3 regions of the Floccifex sp. genome follow, and region 2 is predicted to be linked to each of the others. Evidence: predicted binding sites of a transcription regulator. Region 2 holds the regulator's gene; each other region holds the start of a gene.
The links. Region 2 encodes HrcA, which represses chaperone genes, less so after heat shock. Its sites were predicted from a motif close to TTTTAGCACTNNNNNNNNNNNAGTGCTAAAA; they were not measured.
Positions count from the first base shown of each region.

Region 1: a site for HrcA is predicted at 2,086-2,116, ahead of ACI313_RS08525 (Hsp20/alpha crystallin family protein). Genes of this name have one in related genera too.
Region 3: a site for HrcA is predicted at 4,278-4,308, ahead of ACI313_RS07205 (co-chaperone GroES). Genes of this name have one in related genera too.

Region 1 covers NZ_JBJEEX010000130.1:4,291-11,173, forward strand. The annotation lists gene ACI313_RS08515 (ABC transporter ATP-binding protein) at 1-196, shown strand, start outside; gene ACI313_RS08520 (ABC transporter ATP-binding protein) at 186-2,051, shown strand; gene ACI313_RS08525 (Hsp20/alpha crystallin family protein) at 2,230-2,625, shown strand; gene ACI313_RS08530 (DUF5052 family protein) at 2,658-3,266, opposite strand; gene ACI313_RS08535 (Type 1 glutamine amidotransferase-like domain-containing protein) at 3,263-3,916, opposite strand; gene ACI313_RS08540 (YitT family protein) at 3,907-4,743, opposite strand; gene ACI313_RS08545 (DHH family phosphoesterase) at 4,824-5,759, opposite strand; gene ACI313_RS08550 (acetate/propionate family kinase) at 5,752-6,883, opposite strand, start outside.
Region 2 covers NZ_JBJEEX010000055.1:21,781-28,663, reverse strand. The annotation lists gene dnaK (molecular chaperone DnaK) at 1-1,299, opposite strand, end outside; gene grpE (nucleotide exchange factor GrpE) at 1,314-1,859, opposite strand; gene hrcA (heat-inducible transcriptional repressor HrcA) at 1,852-2,892, opposite strand; gene ACI313_RS03615 (flavin reductase) at 3,032-3,532, shown strand; gene ACI313_RS03610 (polyphenol oxidase family protein) at 3,525-4,277, shown strand; gene ACI313_RS03605 (DeoR/GlpR family DNA-binding transcription regulator) at 4,280-5,044, shown strand; gene ACI313_RS03600 (DMT family transporter) at 5,041-5,865, opposite strand; gene ACI313_RS03595 (class I SAM-dependent methyltransferase) at 5,892-6,479, opposite strand; gene glgB (1,4-alpha-glucan branching protein GlgB) at 6,521-6,883, opposite strand, start outside.
Region 3 covers NZ_JBJEEX010000116.1:16,672-23,554, forward strand. The annotation lists gene ACI313_RS07180 (ammonium transporter) at 1-514, shown strand, start outside; gene thrS (threonine--tRNA ligase) at 840-2,585, shown strand; gene ACI313_RS07190 (TM1266 family iron-only hydrogenase system putative regulator) at 2,684-2,932, shown strand; gene ACI313_RS07195 (hypothetical protein) at 2,973-3,869, shown strand; gene ACI313_RS07200 (hypothetical protein) at 3,913-4,212, shown strand; gene ACI313_RS07205 (co-chaperone GroES) at 4,339-4,599, shown strand; gene groL (chaperonin GroEL) at 4,611-6,224, shown strand; gene ACI313_RS07215 (peptidoglycan bridge formation glycyltransferase FemA/FemB family protein) at 6,311-6,883, shown strand, end outside.

The DNA of each region.
Region 1 (6,883 bases), on a different contig from region 2:
GGAAAAGATACCGGATACAACTCGTATTATTATTTCGCAACGTGTTTCGTCCATTCAAGATGCTGATCAAATCATTGTGATTGATGATGGTAAAATCATTGCGAAAGGATGTCATGAACAATTGTTAAATACTTGTGAAGCTTATCGTGATACGTATTTAGCGCAACAAAAAGGAGGCGACTTTGATGAACAATAAAAAGAAACCTAATTTTTCAAGTTTATTTCGTGTTTTAAAAGAAGTGATTTCAAATTATAAATTGTTAGCCTTTATAGTAATTATTTTAATATTAATTTCATCTATTACCGGAGTCATAGGAAATACTTTTATTAAAAGTTTAGTTGATGTGTATATTGTTCCTATGTTAAGTCAAGAAACACCAGATTATATGCCACTATTTTCCGCTTTATCCAAATTAGCGTGTATCTATTTAATTGGTGTTCTATCTTCTTATTTATGGAATCGTTTAATGTTGAATGTAGCTTTGGGTACACTAAACAATATACGAAAAAAATTATTCATCCATATGGAATCACTTCCTATTCAATATTTTGATACCCATGCCCATGGCGATATTATGTCCGTTTATACAAATGATGTGGATGCACTAAGACAATTTATCTCCCAAAGCATTCCCAATTTATTTTCATCATTCGTAACCATTATTGCCGTAGCAATTTCCATGTTTGTGATGAGTCCCATTTTAGCTATTATAACAATTGCGTTTTCTTTACTTTGTATCTTTATTTCTAAAAAAGTAACCGGCTTATCTGGAAAGTATTTTAACGCTCAACAAAGAGAACTAGGACAAGTCAATGGATTTATCGAAGAAATGATTGAAGGAACAAAAGTCATCAAAGTCTTTAATCACGAAAAACAATCCATCTCAGATTTCAAAAAAGTTAATAATCAACTATGTGAAGCCAGTCGAAATGCCAATACCTATGCCAATATTTTAATGCCTATTTTAGGAAACATTGGTTATTTATCTTATGTCGTCGTTGCCATTGTTGGTTCTATTTTAGCAATCAACGGAAAAGCTGGTATTACAGTAGGTATTATTGTTTCCTTTGTACAGTTGAATCGTTCATTTAATGGACCCATTAACCAAGTATCACAACAATTAAATTCCATTATTATGGCAAGTGCCGGAGCCAAACGTATTTATGATCTAATTGATGAAACTCCTGAAACCGATAATGGAACGGTAACCTTAGTCAACGTTAAAAAAGAAAATGAATCATTGGTTGAATGTCATGAACAAACTGGTCATTGGGCTTGGCGTCATGTACACAATGATGGTTCCATTCAACTTGTTCCTTTAAAAGGAGATGTACGATTTAATCATGTCACGTTTGGATACAACGATAAGAAAACAGTTTTACACGATATTTCCTTATTTGCCAAACCGGGACAAAAAATTGCCTTTGTTGGAGCAACAGGTGCCGGTAAAACAACAATCACTAACTTAATTAATCGTTTTTATGATATTCAAGAAGGTTCTATTACTTATGATGGAATTGATGTGAAGTTAATAAAGAAAGATGATTTACGTCATTCTCTAGGAATTGTTCTTCAAGATGTGAACTTATTTACTGGAACCATCATGGACAATATTCGCTATGGTAACTTAGAAGCCACAGATGAACAATGCATTGCGGCTAGTAAACTTGCCAATGCACACGATTTCATTAAACACTTAGAACATGGCTATAATACCCAAATCGTTGCTGGACAAGAAACTTTATCACAAGGACAAAAACAATTGTTGTCAATTGCTCGTGCAGCTGTGGCCAATCCACCAGTTCTAATTTTAGATGAAGCTACAAGTTCTATTGATACACATACTGAAAAAATCGTTCAAGAAGGTATGGATAAATTAATGGCCGGAAGAACGGTATTTGTGATTGCCCATCGTTTAAGTACGATTCAGAATGCCAATGCGATTATGGTATTAGATAATGGAAAAATCATTGAAAGAGGAAATCACGATGATTTAATGGCTCAAAAAGGTGTATATTATCGCTTATATACTGGATCCTTTGAAGAATAAATACTTGTAAATTTATCAACTACTTTATCACATTTTTTAGCACTTAACTATTGACAGTGCTAACTATAGTGTTATAATAACAATGTCAAAGGAAATACTTAATCCTTTGTGAATATACAACAATAAACAAAGTGATAGTTTCATTATTTTGTTTGCATAAAAACTGGAGGCGATTATTATGATGTACTATCCAACATTTGATTTATTTGATGATTTCTTTACAGGTTCTTCGAACAGTGATTTTATGAAAACTGATATCGTAGAAAAAGACAATAACTATGAATTGTCTATCGAAATGCCAGGTGTCAAAAAAGAAAATATCCAAATGGAATTAAAGAACGGATATTTGAAAGTTGGTGCCAAGACTTCTAATAGCACTGAAAACAAAGATGAAAATGGACGTATTGTTCGTAAAGAACGTTTCAGCGGATCATATGCTCGTTCATTCTATGTAGGTGAAAATGTTCGTCAAGAAGATGTCAAAGCTTCATTCGATAATGGTGAATTGAAGATTGTTCTTCCTAAAGAAGCACCTAAACGTGTTGATGAGACAAGATATATTCCAATTGAATAACAAATCAAGACCACGACAAAAATCGTGGTCTTTTAATTTAATAAATCTTTATCAATAATTTGAAAATTAGCTCGATGAATATATAACGCTTTTCCATCAATCATTAATTTCGTCATTTTCGGAAGATCTTCTGGTATTTCCCAATACACTTTATCACCTGAATACGCTACAATAGGTTGTCCTAATTGCGATTTGATAACTACCACTCTTGATTTCCCAAACATATTTTTATACTTGTTGATAAATCTTGAAACAGAAGAAGCATCCATAATAGAATTTGAAGAACTATCAATGCTTTCAGATATGAAATCTACATCTGGAGTTAATCCCTTTTGTTCAAATATACAAGTATCCCCACAAGATTCCATTTCTTTTCCATCAATGGTAATTGTGATTACACTTGATAATTCATAACTTGTTTCCACACTACCATCTTCATCATAACTCGTTTGTTCGATTGGATTTCCGGTAATACTGATTTTTGAGCCCGATGTTTGAAGAACTTCATTTCCATAGTTATCGTATGTATAAATCGTATATCCATTCCCAATCAAGTTTCCTTTAATGTCATTTATTTTGGATTGAAACAAAGAACAACCACTCAATAAAAAGCACATTAAAACAACTAATATTTTTTTCATAGCTCAACCACCTTTCCAAATAATTCCATTTTTTCTGCACAAACAATACCACCTGTTTCATATATTCCATAGATTGGTAATTGTTTTTCGTCTTTAACTTTTTGAATATATTTCTTTTGATGGTTACTGGCATTATAGTGAACTTCAATATCAAAATCAGAAACAAAACCAAGTCCATTTAAATATTTGAATTCAGGATATTCATCATCAGGAGTAATGTGATATTGATTCAGTTGTACCATTGCCCCAGCACTCACACCAATAATCGTTCCTTTATAATTTTTGATAACTTTTTTTAAACGACATTCTTTTATTCGTTTCATAAATAAGTCAGGAGCTCCACCTGGAATATATAAAACCGTACTATTTTCAATTTTTTGTTTCATTTGTTCATAGCTATCTTCATAGTATTGAATCCATTCAATGTTTGATATCCCGTATTTATGAAATACATCGTTATATAAACGATAAAAATATCCTTGTCCTTTTTTAAATTGTTTATTCCAATCTTCAATTGATTTGGTATCATCGAAAAAAGTTAAAGCACAGATACATACTTTGTCTTCTTTTTTGAGATATTTTTTTAAGGTTGGATATGCCCAATTTTGATCAAAATTAAAATCACTTAATAAAATGGATGTCATAGCCATTCCTTTTCTAGTGTATATCCTCTACCTTTTACATCCACGACTTTATTAACCGTCACAAAGGCTGTGTTATCAATTTCTTCAATAATAGCTTGTACATTACGAAGTCGTTTCACATCCACAACACACTCGATTTTCTTAATTTCTTTTTTACGATATCCAGATTGTACATACGATAAAGTAATTCCATAGTCCTCTTTTAATAAAGCCTGGGCAATTTGTTCATAGAATTCACTAATCACATCGACTTGGTATTTATCCACTCCCATAGTTAGTACACGGGAAATCGAATTGGTCATAAAATATGTATAGATTAATCCATAGATGACATATGTGACATTTGAGAATGGAACTTGTCCAATCATGATACATGTATCCACAACATTAATAACGGTATTGACAGGCACTTTTAAATATTTTGATGCGAGTAAACATGGAATATCTACACCTCCGGTAGACCCACCTGATTTCATAACCAAACCAATTCCCATTCCACATACAATTCCTCCACATAATACAGCTAAAAAGATGTTGTCGACAATTTGAGTAATAAAAGGAATGTTTTCAAAGAAAGCCAAGGCAATAGGATACACAAAACTAGATAATAGAGAACCATATACAAGTTCTTTTGATCCAAAGATATATCCAATTGGTAGACATACAAGATTTATAAATAATACCGTAGCTGACATTGGAATACCAACTAATTTATGCGTAATAATAGATAATCCTGTTGCTCCTCCGGCAATGATATCAAAAGGAACAATAAAGGCACAAACACCAAATGCCAACAAACTACTTCCTACAATATTCATTAAAATTTTCTTCATTTTTCCTCCTTAAAAAAAGTGGCCAGGGAGATTTTCCCTAACCACGTGGATCCAAGCTTACGCTTAATACTTTACTTTATTTAATTTTCAATACTTCTTTTTGATATACAATCGATAATTTCATGAACTTGTTCAATGGTGATGTTTTTTATTCCACATGCACAAACATGACCACCTCCACCAAAAGACGAGGCAATATCACGTACATTTTTCGTTTTTGAACGAAGAGAACATGCGTATAATTCACTGTCTTTCATCTTCGTAAACAAAGCCCAAATTTCAATTTCTTGAATACCGCTTAGACAATAGACTTTATCTTTGGCATTTTCATATGTTTGTCCACAAGACTGATAGTCTTCTCTTTCCATAATGGCATACATACATTTATTCATTACTTGCGATTGATTTCGAACTTTGGTTTCGTATTGATAATCCGATAATGAAATAGAAAAATTAAGTTCATTGGCTTTTAATACATCCACTCCGCATTCAATCAAATAAGCAGCTACTTCAAATGTTTCTTTTCTTACACTGGCAATGGAAAAACGAATGTTATCGGCAATTAACCCACAATAAAAATATTGGGCCGCACGTGCAGAAATCTTAATATCGTTTTCTTTAAACAATAAAGGCACCATTTCACACGTTGCACTTGCCTTTTCATCTATCCATTCAATATCACATATTTCTTCAATCTTGACATGATGATCAATACGAATTGAGTGTTTTGCCAATGAAAAACGAGAATCCGATACACGTGCTAAATTACTTGTATCCAATAATATAGCTAATGAAGAAGCGATGGTTTCATCGCTTACTTCATCTAAATGATCCACAAATTTACTTGAAACCGGTGACATCATCCCACAACAATACACTTGTTTTTCAGGATACGTTTCGCGAATCCATGTCGCAAGTCCAAGTTGTGAGCCCATCGCATCAGAGTCTGCTAATTGATGACGGAAAATGGTAATAATATCAGCTTTTTGTATTTCTTCAAGAATGGTTTTATGCATTTTCCATTAAATCCTTGTAAGCATCACGAGCCATAACTAATTCTTCATCAGTAGGAATTAGCCATACTTCCATTTTACTTGCTTCAGAACTTAATTTCTTTTCAACACCACGTACATCTTTATTTAATTCATCTAATACTTCTACACCGAATACAGATAAACCATCACAGATTTCTTTACGGTGTAACCAAGAGTTTTCACCGATTCCTCCGGCAAAGACAATGGCATCGGCACCACCCATTAATCCAATGTAACCAGAAACAGTTTCGATTACACGGTTATTGAACATTTTTTCAGCTAAGATAGCTCTTTCGTTTCCTTCAGCTGCTGCATCTTCGATGTCACGTGAATCACTTGAAATTCCAGAAACACCTAAGAAACCCGATTTTTTATTTAAAATGTTATCGATGTCTTCATAAGTATATCCATATTTCTTTTGTAGATAAACGATGATAGCTGGGTCAATATCTCCACAACGAGTACCCATCATAATTCCTGCTAATGGAGTGAATCCCATTGAAGTTTTGAATGATTTACCATTCTTAACAGCTGTGATACTTCCACCATTTCCTAAGTGACAAGTTACAATGTTAACATCTTCAATCTTTTTACCAGTCAATTCTGCATAACGTTGTGTTAAATATAAGTGACTTGTTCCGTGCATTCCATAACGACGAATTTTATCGTTTTCATAGTATTCATATGGAATAGGATATAAATAATTTTCTTTTGGCATTGATTGATGGAATGCTGTATCGAATACAAATGTGTGAGAAGCATGTGGTAAAGCTTCTTTAAAAGAACGATAACCTAATAAACCAGCTGGGTTATGTAAAGGAGCTAAGTCTGTCAATTCAATAAATTTATCGATTGCTTCTTGGCTTTCTTTTACTGAATGATCAAAGTATTCTCCACCATGAACCATACGATGACCTACAGCTTGAATATCATCTAAATGTTCAACAATTTTGTTGTCAACTAATGCACTCATGATTTTCTTAACAGCTACTCCATGATCTGGAATATCCATTACTTCTTTAATCTTTTGTCCATTAAATTTCATTCCGAAGATAGAATTTTCTAGTCCAATTCTTTCTACATTTCCTTGTGCTAAAACTTTTTCT
Region 2 (6,883 bases):
AGCAATACCATTTAATTGGAAGTTACCTAATTCTTTGTTGTCATTTGCCATTGGACGTTCACCTTGTAATACACGAATATCAACGGCAGGTTGGTTATCAGCTGCAGTAGAGAATACTTGTGATTTACTAGTTGGAATTGTTGTATTACGTGGAATTAATACAGTCATAACTCCACCCATTGTTTCAATTCCTAAAGATAATGGTGTTACGTCTAATAATAATACATCATTTACATCACCAGAAATAACTCCACCTTGAATAGAAGCACCCATAGCTACAGCTTCATCAGGGTTAACTGAATGATTTGGTTGTTTTCCTAACGCATTACGTACAGCTTCTTGAACAGCAGGAATACGTGTAGAACCACCTACTAATAATACTTGATCGATATCATCTTTAGATAATCCAGCATCTTTTAATGCGTTGTTGATTGGGATTAATGTACGATCAACTAATGATTTAGTCATAGCATCGAATTTAGCACGAGTTAATGTTGTATCTAAGTGTAAAGGACCAGCAGCTCCCATTGAAATGAATGGTAAAGAAATTTGAGTTTGTGATACACCACTTAAATCTTTCTTAGCTTTTTCAGCTGCTTCTTTTAAACGTTGCATTGCCATCTTGTCTTTAGATAAGTCAACACCGTTGTCTTTCTTGAACATATCGATCATCCAGTCAACTAATACATTGTCGAAGTCATCTCCACCTAAATGAGTATCTCCGTTTGTAGATAATACTTCAAATGTACCATCAGCCAAGTCTAAGATAGAAACATCAAATGTTCCTCCACCTAAGTCATAAATTAATACTTTTTGTTCTTTATCTGTTTTATCAATACCATATGCCAAAGCAGCAGCAGTTGGTTCGTTGATAATACGTTCAACTTCTAATCCAGCAATACGACCTGCATCTTTAGTTGCTTGACGTTGAGCATCGTTGAAATATGCAGGAACAGTGATAACAGCTTTTGTGACTTTTTCACCTAAATAATCTTCAGCATATCCTTTTAAGTATTGAAGAATCATAGCAGATACTTCTTGTGGAGTATAGCTCTTTCCTTCAACTGTAACTTTTTCATTTGTACCCATTAAACGTTTAATAGAACTAATTGTATTTGGATTTGTAACAGCTTGACGCTTAGCAGCATCTCCGACAATACGTTCTCCATCTTTAAAAGCAACAACACTAGGAGTTGTACGATTTCCTTCTGGGTTAGGAATTACTTTACAATCTTTTCCTTCCATTACTGCAACACAACTATTTGTTGTACCTAAGTCAATACCAATAATTTTTGCCATATTAATTTCCTCCTTTATTCACTAACCTTTACTAAGGCCGGTCTTAAAATTCTATCTTTTAACATGTAACCTTTTTGTAAAACTTCTAATACGATACCAGATTCTGTTCCTTCTTGTTTTTCTTGCATAAGAGCTTGCATCGTATTGTGATCAAAAGGTTTTCCTTCTGCTTCAATTTCTTTAACGCCTTCTTTATCAAGTACAGAAAGGAATTGATTATAAATCATTTCAAATCCCTTTACATAATTCAATAACGTTTCATCCTCTGTTTGTACTTTCAAAGCCATTGCCATGTTGTCGACAATTGGAAGAAGCTCTAAAGCCGAATCCTTGAAACGATATTTCTTGGCATTATCTGCTTCCTTTGTTAGGCGTTTCTTTAAATTTTCTGTATCTGCATATGCACGAGCAAAATCATTTTTTAATTTTGAAACCTCTTCTTGAAGGCTTTCAATCAAAAGATCTTTTTCATCTTTTTCAACTGTTTCTTTTGTTTCTTCTTTTATTTCTTCAGTTTCTTTTTCAACTGTTTCTTTTACATCTTTTTCTTTTTTACTCATTCTTTCCACCTCCCTTTTTTTGATCATCGTCAAATATATCTTCAATCACATTTGTCATATAATCCATCAAACCAACAACCTTTGAATACTGCATACGATTTGGTCCAACTACCATCAATTCACCTTCTTCACCTTGTGAATACTTGAATTTAGCACGAATAACTGAACAATCACCAATTTGTAAAAGCTCTTTTTTGTTTCCAATGCTGATGGCATTTTGTTCCTCCGAATGCGTCCACTCACGAATTAATTGACCATTTTCCAATGTGTTCAAGAATTCTTTAAGTCGATTCATATCACTAAATTCTGGATGATACAACATATTTGAACGACCTGAGACTTTTACTTTTTCTTGCGCAAATCTCATAAACGCTGTCACAAACGCTTGAAATAAAACTTCATGTCTTACCAAATTAGCCGCCATCAAAGGATGAATTTCATTCATTTTTTCTTCAAGTTGACTAATTGGCGTTCCAATTAATTGATCATTCAATAAATCCGTACACTTACGAATATCTTCTAGTGAAACATCTTCTTTGAACTGGAATACTTTGTTTTCCGTATGTCCTTGATCTGTCACAAATATCGCAACAGCACTTTTTGAATTAATAGGAATTAATTGAATGTTTTGAAGTTTTTGTTCTTCACATTCAGGACCCAGTACAATACTCGTTAAATGCGTCATCTGCGATAAAATATCACAACTCTTATCAATGACATCATCTATTGAGTAATGACGATTTGAAAAATAAGTCTGCAATGTCTGTTTCGTTGGAACATCCAAATCCGTTTCCATTAAGTTTTCGACATAATACCGATACCCTTTAGAACTCGGAATACGACCACTTGAAGTATGTGTTTTTTCTAGTAAACCACATTTCTCCAAAGTTGCCATTTCATTTCGAATTGTCGCCGACGAAACCGGGAAATCCAATAAATTCATCAAAGTTTTCGAGCCAATCGGTTCTGCTGTACGAGTAAATTCTTCAACAATTGTTTTAAAAATAACATTTTGTCTATTTGTTAGTCCCATACGCTCCTCCAATCTAGCACTCATTACCTTTGTCTGCTAACAGTATAGCATATTTTTTAGCACCGTCAATATTTTAGTGCTAAAAATTATTTTTTTCTTTTTCCATCTGATACAATAATAAAAAAAGGAGGAATTTATTATGTTTAAAGAAACAAACATATCATCTTTATCATTTAATCCATTTGATAAAATCGGAAAAGAATGGTGCTTGATTAGTGCTACCAGCCAAGGAAAAACCAATACCATGACTGCTTCATGGGGTGCTTTAGGTCATTTATGGAACAAAGACATTGCCATTATCTTTATTCGTCCACAACGATACACCAAAGAATTCATTGACGCTTCCGATACTTTTTCTATTTCATTCTTTGAAGGTCATCATACAGAATTATCATACCTAGGAACAAAATCAGGAAGAGATGAAAATAAAATTGAAAACGTACACTTTGATGTCATTGATTTAAAAGGAACACCTACGTTCAAACAAGCAAAAGAAGTTTTCGTTTGTCGTAAACTATATGTTGATTCCTTAAAAAAAGATAGTTTCTTATTTAAAGAAATATATGATAAAAACTATCCAAATGATGATTTACATATTGTATATATAGGAGAAATAGAAAAGGTATATATCAATGAATAAAATCATTCACCTTAACACGAATATATATGGAGCCACAACACTAAAAGATATAAAAGCCCCTGAACAAAATAATATGGCCCTTCATGTTTGTTTAAACAGTGAAGACGTTATGAAAAATCGAAAAGAACTCGAAAAAGAAACACTTCCTTTAGAAAATTGGGTTTTACCATGGCAAAAACACACAGCCAATGTACAACGTGTTTCTATTTGTGATCATGGTAAAGGTGCTTATACAAAAGAAGATAGTATTCTAAACGTAGATGCTCTATATACCACAGAACCTAATACTTTAATTGGTGTCTTCACAGCGGATTGTGTTGGTGTATTAGTTGTCGATGAAACCACTCCTTGTGTTTGCGTAATTCATTCTGGTTGGAAAGGCACTGCACAAGGAATTGTGGACAAAGTTGTTAAGGAGTTAATATCAAAAGATTTACTTCATCCCCAATTCACCAAAGCTTATTTTTCTCCTAGTATTTTATTTGATTCTTTGGAAGTTGGTATGGAAGTCATTGATTTGATTCATAATTTAGACTTTGATGTCGAACCATTTATTCGTTATATGCCCCATCAAAAAGCTTATTTAGACAATCAAGGTCTTTGTATACAAATGTTAAAAAACAATGGAATTACCCAAATTGTACCTAGTACAATGGATACTAAAAAAGAAATTGAAACTTGTTTTAGTTATCGAAATAATAAACAAACCGGTGAGCATTTTACTTTTGGTTTTATAAAGGAATAAATATGTCAAAAAGAAAAGATGAACGTCAAGTTAAGATTCGTAATATATTATTAAAAGAAAATCGTATCAAAATATCTGAACTTGCCAAGCTTTTAGATATTACACCAGAAACACTACGAAATGATTTAAATGAATTAGAAGATCAAAACATTGTCATTCGCGAACACGGATATGCTCGTTTAGACAACTCATTAAGTGAATTACCTGTTTATCTTCGTTGGCAAGAAAATCAAAAAGATAAAAAGATGATAGTTTATCGTGCTTTTCAAGAATTAGAAGACGGTCAAGTTGTTTATTTAGATTCTGGAAGTACCATTCTTTTAGGAATTCCATATATTTCTATGAAAAAAGATTTAACCATCATTTCCAATTCCCTTCCCTTAGCTTTAGAATGCGCTAAGATGAATTTAAATATTATTTTTGCAGGTGGAAGTGTATTAAATGAAGGGCTTCGTTGTTATGGTCACTTTGCCGAAGAAATCATAAATCACATGCACATTGATGTTGCGATTCTTGGAACCGATGGCATTTTAGGAAGTAATGGTTTTACTACAAATACAATTCATGAAATTGGTTTTAAAAGACATATTATTAATCAATCTAAGAAAATCATAACGGTATGTGATCAATCTAAATTTGAAAAAGAAGCTCCTTTTAAATATTGTAGCTTCAATGAAACCGATTTATTGATTACCAATCAAATCACAAACGAACAATATCAACGAGTCAAAGATATTAAAAATATTATACAAGTAAAGGAGGCTTAATTAGCCTCCTTTGCACTCCATATCGTATTTAACACAACTGCTAAAATAATAACAGCTGAACCACATAACGCATAAGCTCCTACGGTTTCTCCATAAAATAAGAATACCCAAATTGGATTCATTACCGCTTCTAATAAACCAATTAAAGAAGTAGTAACAGGATTGGTAAGCTTAGATCCTTTAGAGAAGAAAATATAAGCCAATCCAACTTGGAAAACACCCAAACAAAGTAAAGAAATTATCGATGTTGTATTGCCATAATCAATTTGATTTAAGAATGGAATCGAAATCAAAAACGACAACAAGAAACCTAACATACTAGCGTCTTCACTACTTGCCTTTGGTAAAGAGTTAATAAAGAACACTCCTGAGAAACTAAGTCCTGCACAAATCGCAAGACAATTTCCAATAAGTTTTCCACCATCAATTTGATCAAAAAAGAATAATACCATTCCTGAAAAAGCCATGACAACTAATAAGAATTCTCTTGTTGATGGTAACTTCTTTTTATATAGACAATCCCATATCAATACAAAAATGGGAGCTAAATATTGTAATACAATGGCATTGGCTGCAGTCGTCATTTTATTTGCCATAACATACAACGTATTGGTCAACATTAAACAAATTCCTGCGGATACAACATAGCGATTGATCTTGATTTTAAGTCCTTTCTTATAAATAAAAAATAAAATTAAAGCTATTAAAGATCGTGCTCCATTAATCGCAATGGGATTTCCTGTGATATATTTGATTAATATACCACCTGTAGACCACAAAAAAACCGTAATTAAAATATATACATACCCTCTATTTTTCATAGAAAAAATTTTATCAAAAACATTTTCTATTTACAATAACACTTTAAAACCCAATATCCTTTATCTCTTACAATTCTTTCCACAACACATCCCTTTTCTTCTAAATAATTCATAGCACTTTGAGCACCGTGTTGTTTACGAATCACAATATATAAATTTCCTTTTAAGTGTTCAATGCATTGATCAAATAAAGAATAAATTACTTTTTTTCCTGTTCGAATAGGAGGATTTAATACAATGCAATCAAACATTCCATCTTCTGTACAAATTCCATCTTGGCATTTAATTGTAGCTTTACAATGATTGTTTTTAATATTTTGCGAAGCTAAAGAAACCGCTCTTTCATTAATATCAATCATCATGATTTCACTGTTCCAATTCGAAGCTAAAACAACTCCCACTGGACCAATTCCACATCCTAAATCTAGACAACGAGATGGATTTTTTTCTTCTTTTAATACACTTTCTAATAATATTTTTGTTCCCGTATCTAATTTATCTTTTGAAAATACGCCTGTATTTGATTGAAGTTGATATTCTTTGTTTTGAATTGTGAAATGAATTTGTATTGGTTCATCTTTTAAATTTTTATCATTTTCAAAATATTGACTCATGGCTTGATTATACCAAATAAAAAAGAGGATATACAATCCTCTTATTCAGCTTTTGATTTTTTAGAAGTTGTCTTTTTCGTTGCTGCCTTTTTAACCGTTGTTTTTGTGGCAGTTGACTTTTTAGTTGTTGCCTTTTTCACTGTTGTTTTCTTTGCAGTTTTTTTAGTTTCAACTTCTTCTACTTTTGGTTTTGGTCTTTGATGACGAACTTCATAAACACAAGCTCCTAAAGATGGTACATCCACTTCAATTGTATATGGAAGATTATGCATCTTCATTTTCATTGATTGATATACTTGTGGTTCACTATTTGGGATGTTTCCATTGTATTTAGCCCATTGTGTATTGATAATTTCTTTATATTTTCCTTTGCGTTCAACACCAAATTGTTGATTTTTATACGC
Region 3 (6,883 bases), on a different contig from region 2:
ATCTAGTTATGCTGGTTTCCAAATTTCAAATGATTTTAATAGTTTGTTAGAAGATGAGAGTTTTGCTTTATCGGATATTGATTTACCTGAAACGGTTCAAGATGATCTTCAACCAAAAGTAGAAGTTGACGATGCCATTCCTGTATATAGCGGATATGGTGAAATGAACAAGGTTGAAATTATTACTCGTCTTGAAAAATTTGATGTATTGAAGCGTTCTTTGGATGCGATTGGAATTGGTGGAATGACTGTTACCCAAGTATCTGGTTGTGGTGTTCAAAAAGGTCAAGAACAATTCTACCGTGGGGCCAAAGTTAATATGGAACTTCGACCAAAAATTAAGGTTGAAGTCGTTGTTAGCGAAATTCCAGTGGAAACGGTGGTTAAAGCTGCTAAGAAGGCATTGTATACCGGAAATATTGGTGACGGCAAGATTTTCGTATACCGTGTAGAAAACGTTTATCGTATTTCAAGTACAGCTACAGGGCCATCGGCCTTAAAGTATTCCAAATAACGTGGAATTGTATCCCCTTTATGGAAAGAGGTTTACCGCATGGTAAGCCTTTTTCTTTTGACATCTCGTTAATTCCGTTTTATAATCAAGCTAACAATAGCGATAAGGATATGAAGTCTATTATTTTAATGTAGAGAGAAAAACGGTTGGTGAAAGTTTTTTGCGAAATGTAGTACTTTACTCCCTTTGAATTGCCCTTGAAAAAGTGTGCCGTATTCTTGCGTTAAAAGATTTGAGTGTTCCCGATTGGGAGAACAAAGGTGGTACCGCGTACGACAGACGTCCTTTGATTGTCTGTCGTTTTTTTTATATAAAGGAGAAAGATATGGAATTAGTTAATATTTTAGAAGATGAACATTTATCGATGTTAAATCATTCATGTGCTCATATGATGGCACAAGCTGTTCGCCACTTATATCCAAATGCGAAATTCTGGGTTGGACCTGTTGTTCAAGAAGGTTTTTACTATGATATGGATTTAGGTGATGTTTCTTTAAAAGATGAAGATTTAGAAAAAATCGAAAAAGAAATGAAAAAAATCGCCAAAGATGGAAAACGCATTGTTCGTAAAGAAATCACAAAAGAAGAAGCTTTAGAAATGTTTGGTGATGATGAATATAAAGTGGATTTAATTAATCGTTTAGACGATGGAACAATCACTTGTTATTCACAAGGAGATTTTACTGATTTATGTCGTGGACCTCATGTTGAATCTGTAAAAATGTGTAAAAACTTTAAATTGTTAAAGCATTCAGGGGCTTACTGGAAAGGTGATGCCAATAATAAAATGCTTCAACGTGTTTATGGTGTTTGTTTTGATACAAAAGAACAATTAGAAGCACATTTAGAAGCTTTAGAAGAAGCTAAAAAACGTGATCATAAAAAATTAGGTAAAGAAATGGAATTATTCATGTTAAGTGAATATGCTCCTGGTATGCCTATTATGCTTCCTAATGGAATGGTTTTCAGAAATATTTTGGAACAATTCTGGTATGAAGAACATACAAAAGAAGGGTATCAATTCATTAAAACACCTATTATTGCTTCACGTGAGTTATGGGAAATTTCTGGTCACTGGGATCACTATCAACAAAATATGTACACAACAAAAGTAGATGATAGAGACTTTGCGATTAAGCCAATGAACTGTCCAGGGGCTTTACTTGTATATAATAACTCTCTTCATTCTTATAAAGATTTACCTTTACGTATTGGTGAATTAGGTCAAGTTCATCGTCATGAAGCGAGTGGGGCTTTAAATGGTTTATTTAGAGTTCGTACTTTCACACAAGATGATGCGCATATTTTCGTAACTCCTGATCAATTGGAAGATGAAGTTAAAAAAGTATTAATGTTGATTGATCGTATTTATTCTGTATTTGGTTTAAACTATACAGTTGAATTATCAACTCGTCCTGAAACTGGTTATATTGGTTCTTTAGAAATTTGGGAACAATCTGAAAAAGCATTGGCTAATGCGTGTGTTCATGCGGGTAAAGAATATGTTGTTAATCCAGGAGATGGAGCTTTCTATGGTCCTAAATTAGATATCCATATTAAAGATAGTTTAGGAAGAGATTGGCAATGTGGAACAATCCAATTGGATATGAATTTACCTGAACGTTTTGAATGTACTTATGTAGACAGTGAAGGAAAGAAACAAACACCAATTATGCTTCACCGTGTTATCTATGGTTCAATTGAACGTTTCATGGGTATCTTAATTGAACACTTTGCGGGTCATTTCCCATTGTGGTTAGCTCCAGTACAATTTGATGTAATTCCTGTTCATGTTGAAAAACACTTAGCTTATGCGAACGAAGTTGTGGGATTATTAAAAGAAGCTGGAATGCGTGTTCAATTAGATGATCGCAATGAAAAATTGGGTTATCGTGTTCGTGAAGCACAAATTAAGAAAATTCCTTATGAATTGGTTGTTGGTGAAAAAGACATGGAAAATCGTACGGTTACAATTCGTAAGTCTGGGTCAAAAGAACAAGTTACAGTGGATTTGATGGAAGCTGTAAATAACTTTAAAGAAGAAGTCGCAACTAAAGCTTTATGGAAATAGTGAGTTTTATACTCGCTATTTTTTTATGCTTCGTATAAAATAGTATTGTTTCTAACATCAAAACAGAGTTGAGATGAAAGATACGATGGGAGGGTTTTATGGAATCAAAAGTCGCTTTAATTGGCATCCTTGTGAAAAATCCAGATTCAGTGGAACAATTGAACTGCATTTTACATGAATATAGTCAATTTATTATCGGAAGAATGGGTATTCCTTATAAAGAAAAGAATGTAAGTATCATTAGTATTGCCTTAGATGCAGATATGGATACGATAAATATGATTTCTGGTAAAATTGGTCGACTCCATGGAATTAGTTCCAAAACAATCTTAACGAAAATGGATTAACTCGCCTTTTGTTTGGTTAGAAATACAGGAGGGTTAAAAAATGTTTAAAAAATTTATGAAGATGGGACTAGCTGGTTTATTGGCTCTTTCCTTTAGTGCATGTAGTGCACAAGAAGATGAACCGGTATCAATTTTATGTCCATCGGGTGCACCTGCACTTGCTTTGTTGGGATTAGCGCATGATGAAAATGTTTCAATTGATTATGCGTCTCAAGATGTTCTGCAAGCTGAGTTATCAAAAAAGGATGGGGAATACGATGTTATTGTAGCTCCTACTAATTTAGGTGCTAAGTTATATGGTGCAAGTGAAACGTATCAACTTCAAAGTGTTTTAACTTGGGGAAACTTGTATATTGTAGGACCTAATGGACAAGATTTTACTCAAGGTAGTATTGGTGCGTTTGGTGAAAATGCTGTGCCTCAACTTGTGTTCAATTACAGCTATGATACAACGAATCTTGATGTAACGTATTATTCAGATGTTGCTCAAGCTCAACAAGCTTTATTGACAGGACAAGTAGATAGTGCTTTATTAGCAATGCCTGTAGCACAAGCCTGTATTGCAAAGGGTAAAGAAAACAATATGGATTTAGCTATTTTGAGTGATGTTCAAGCTAGTTTCAAAGAAAAAAGTGGATCGGATTTAAATGGATATCCTCAAGCTTCTTTGTTTGTGAAAAAGGATTCTGTAAAGAAAGTTGATTATGTTTTAAATGAAATTTCGGAATTCATTGATTCTTGTCAACAACAAGATATTTTAGATCGTATTGATGAAGTGGGAGCGGAAACATTAGGTGTTCCTTCAGCTGAAATTTGTGCTAAGACTTGGGATAAACAAAATATTCGTTTTGTTCAAGCAAATGAAGCCAAAGATGATATTATCAATTTCCTTTCTTTATTTAATATCGAAGTGAATGAGAGCTTATTTGTTGAATAGAATTGGTAAATTGTGTAGAATAATAGCGTTTGAGAGGTAAAATATGAAAATTACAGATAGCGCAAAAGTAATTCTAGAACAAATTTTAGACCAAGAAAATAAGAATTGTATTACGTTCTTTACACAAGGAGAAGGTTGTCAAACTCGTTTGTGTATGGATTGCATTGTAGTGACAGATGCAATGCAGATTAATGGATTGTATGTAGATATGTCAGAAGAAACTGCTCGATTATTAGAAGACATCACTTTGGATGCGGAAGATGGAAATTTAGTAATTACTTCAATGCATTCTTGTGGTTCATCTTGTTCTTCTTGTTCAGGTGGTTGTGGAGGTTGCCAATAGGTAACCTTTTTTTTAAAAAAATAAGGTGTTTTTGCTTGAAGTATGTGTAAAAGTGAGTATAATACAATTAGCACTTAGGAATAGAGAGTGCTAAAAGAGTGCTAATTATAAAAGGGAGGAACGCTTATGTTAAAGCCTTTACATGACTATGTATTATTAGAAAAAATTGAGGAAGAAAGTACCACAGCTTCAGGAATTATTTTGACAAGTACAAAGGAAAAATCAAAATTTGCCAAAGTAATCGCTCTAGGTAGCGATATTAAAGAAGCTTGCTACAAAGAAGGCGATGAAGTCTTATATCGTGATTATGCTGGAACAACCGTAAAAGATAATGATCATGAATATATCGTAATTAAAGACGAAGACATTATCGCAGTTAATTGTTAGGAGGAATGGTTATGGCAAAAGAAGTACGTTTTTCAAAAGATGCTCGTGAATCAATGTTAAAAGGGGTTAACACATTAGCCGATGCGGTTCGTGTTACTTTAGGTCCTAAAGGACGTAATGTTGTATTGGAAAGAGAATATGGTTCACCTTTAATCACAAATGATGGTGTTTCTATCGCAAAAGAAATTGAATTAGATGATAAATTTGAAAATATGGGAGCTAAATTAGTTTATGAAGTAGCTTCTAAAACAAATGACATTGCTGGTGATGGAACAACAACAGCTACTATTTTAGCACAAGCTATGATTGAAAATGGATTGAAACAAGTTGATCGTGGAGCTAATCCAGTATTGATGCGTGAAGGAATCGAAATGGCTAGTAAAGAAATTGCCAATTATATCTTAGATCATTCTCATAAAGTAGAAAGTACACATGATATTGAAAATGTTGCGACTATTTCTTCTGGTTCATCTGAAATTGGTCAAATCATTGCTAAGGCTATGGATACAGTTGGTCGTGATGGAGTTATTTCAACAGATGATTCAAATGGATTTGAAACAGAATTAGAAATTGCTGAAGGTATGCAATATGATAAAGGATATGTTTCACCTTACATGGTTTCTGATCGTGAAAAAATGGAAGCTATCTTAGATAATTGTTATGTAATGGTTACTGACTATAAGATTTCTAACTTACAAGAAATTTTACCTGTCTTAGAACAATTAGTTAAAACAAATCGTCCTTTATTGATTATTGCTGATGATTTGGAAAACGAAGTTGTTTCAACTTTAGCTGTTAATAAATTACGTGGTACATTCAATGTTGTAGCCACTAAAGCTCCGGGATTTGGTGATAATCAAAAAGCTATGTTAGAAGATATCGCAATTTTAACTGGTGCTACTTTCTATTCTAAAGACTTAAGTATGAATCTACAAGATATGACATTAGCTGATTTAGGACAAGTTAAACGTGCTGTTGTTAAGAAAGATTCAACAACTTTAATTGGTGGTACTGGTGATAGTGAAGCTATTAAAGAACGTGTTAATTTAATTCATGCACAAATGGAACAAACAACTTCTGATTATGATAAAAAACATATGGCAGAACGTTTAGGTAAATTATCAAATGGTGTTGCCATTATTAAAGTTGGAGCTGCTACTGAAAGTGAATTGAAAGAAAAGAAATTACGTATCGAAGATGCTTTAAACTCAACACGTGCAGCTGTTAGTGAAGGTGTTGTTGTTGGTGGTGGAGCTTGCTTAGTTAAAGCTTATGTTGCTTTAAAAGACCAAGTTAAATCGGATGTAGTTGATGTACAACGTGGTATTAAAGTTGTATTTGATGCTTTATTGAAACCAATTGAACAAATTGCGGACAATGCTGGATATAATAGTGAAGAAATCGTTGCTCATCAAAAGATTGCTGGTGAAAACATCGGATTTGATGCAAAACATGGTGAATGGGTTGATATGTATGATGCAGGAATCATTGATCCTACTAAAGTAACTCGTAATGCTTTAATGAATGCGGCTAGTATTTCAGCTTTATTCTTAACAACTGAAGCAGGTGTTGCAGCTATTAAAGAAGATAAACCAGAACCAATGCCACAAAATCAAATGTATTAATAATTAAGAAGGCAAATGCCTTCTTTTTTTTGCTTTATGTTTTTTTTAAGTGTATTATCATATATACGTGAAAGGAGGATGAAGCTATGAATTTTGTACAATTAACAGAAGAAGAATATGCAAAGTTTCAGCAACACCATCCATATAATAATTTTTTAAATAGTATTGATACATATCACTTAGAACAAATGGAACAACTTGAATGTGAATTAGTGGGAATAAAAGAAGGTCAAGAAGTTCTTTGTGCGTGTTTATTAGTTAAATATCCTATGATGAAGTTATTTCATTATTATTATGCTCCTCGTGGGTTTTTAATTGATTATAGTAATGAAAAATTATTTTCAACTTTTACTTCTGAATTAAAAAAATATATCAAACAAAAAGGTGGAGTTCAGTTAATTGTCGATCCATATATTCTCTATCAACAAAGAGACCAAGAAGGAAATGTTGTCGAAGGTGGTTTTTCAAATGCCAAAATAGTACAACAATTCATCAATGAAGGATATAATCATAAAGGATTTAGTATTGGTTATGATCAAAATATGCAAACAATTCGTTGGATGTATGCGATGGATTTAAGTCAATATACCAAAGAATCGCTTTGGAAGGCTTTGCATCAACAAACGCGTTGGAGTATTAATCGTACGATAAAATATCAA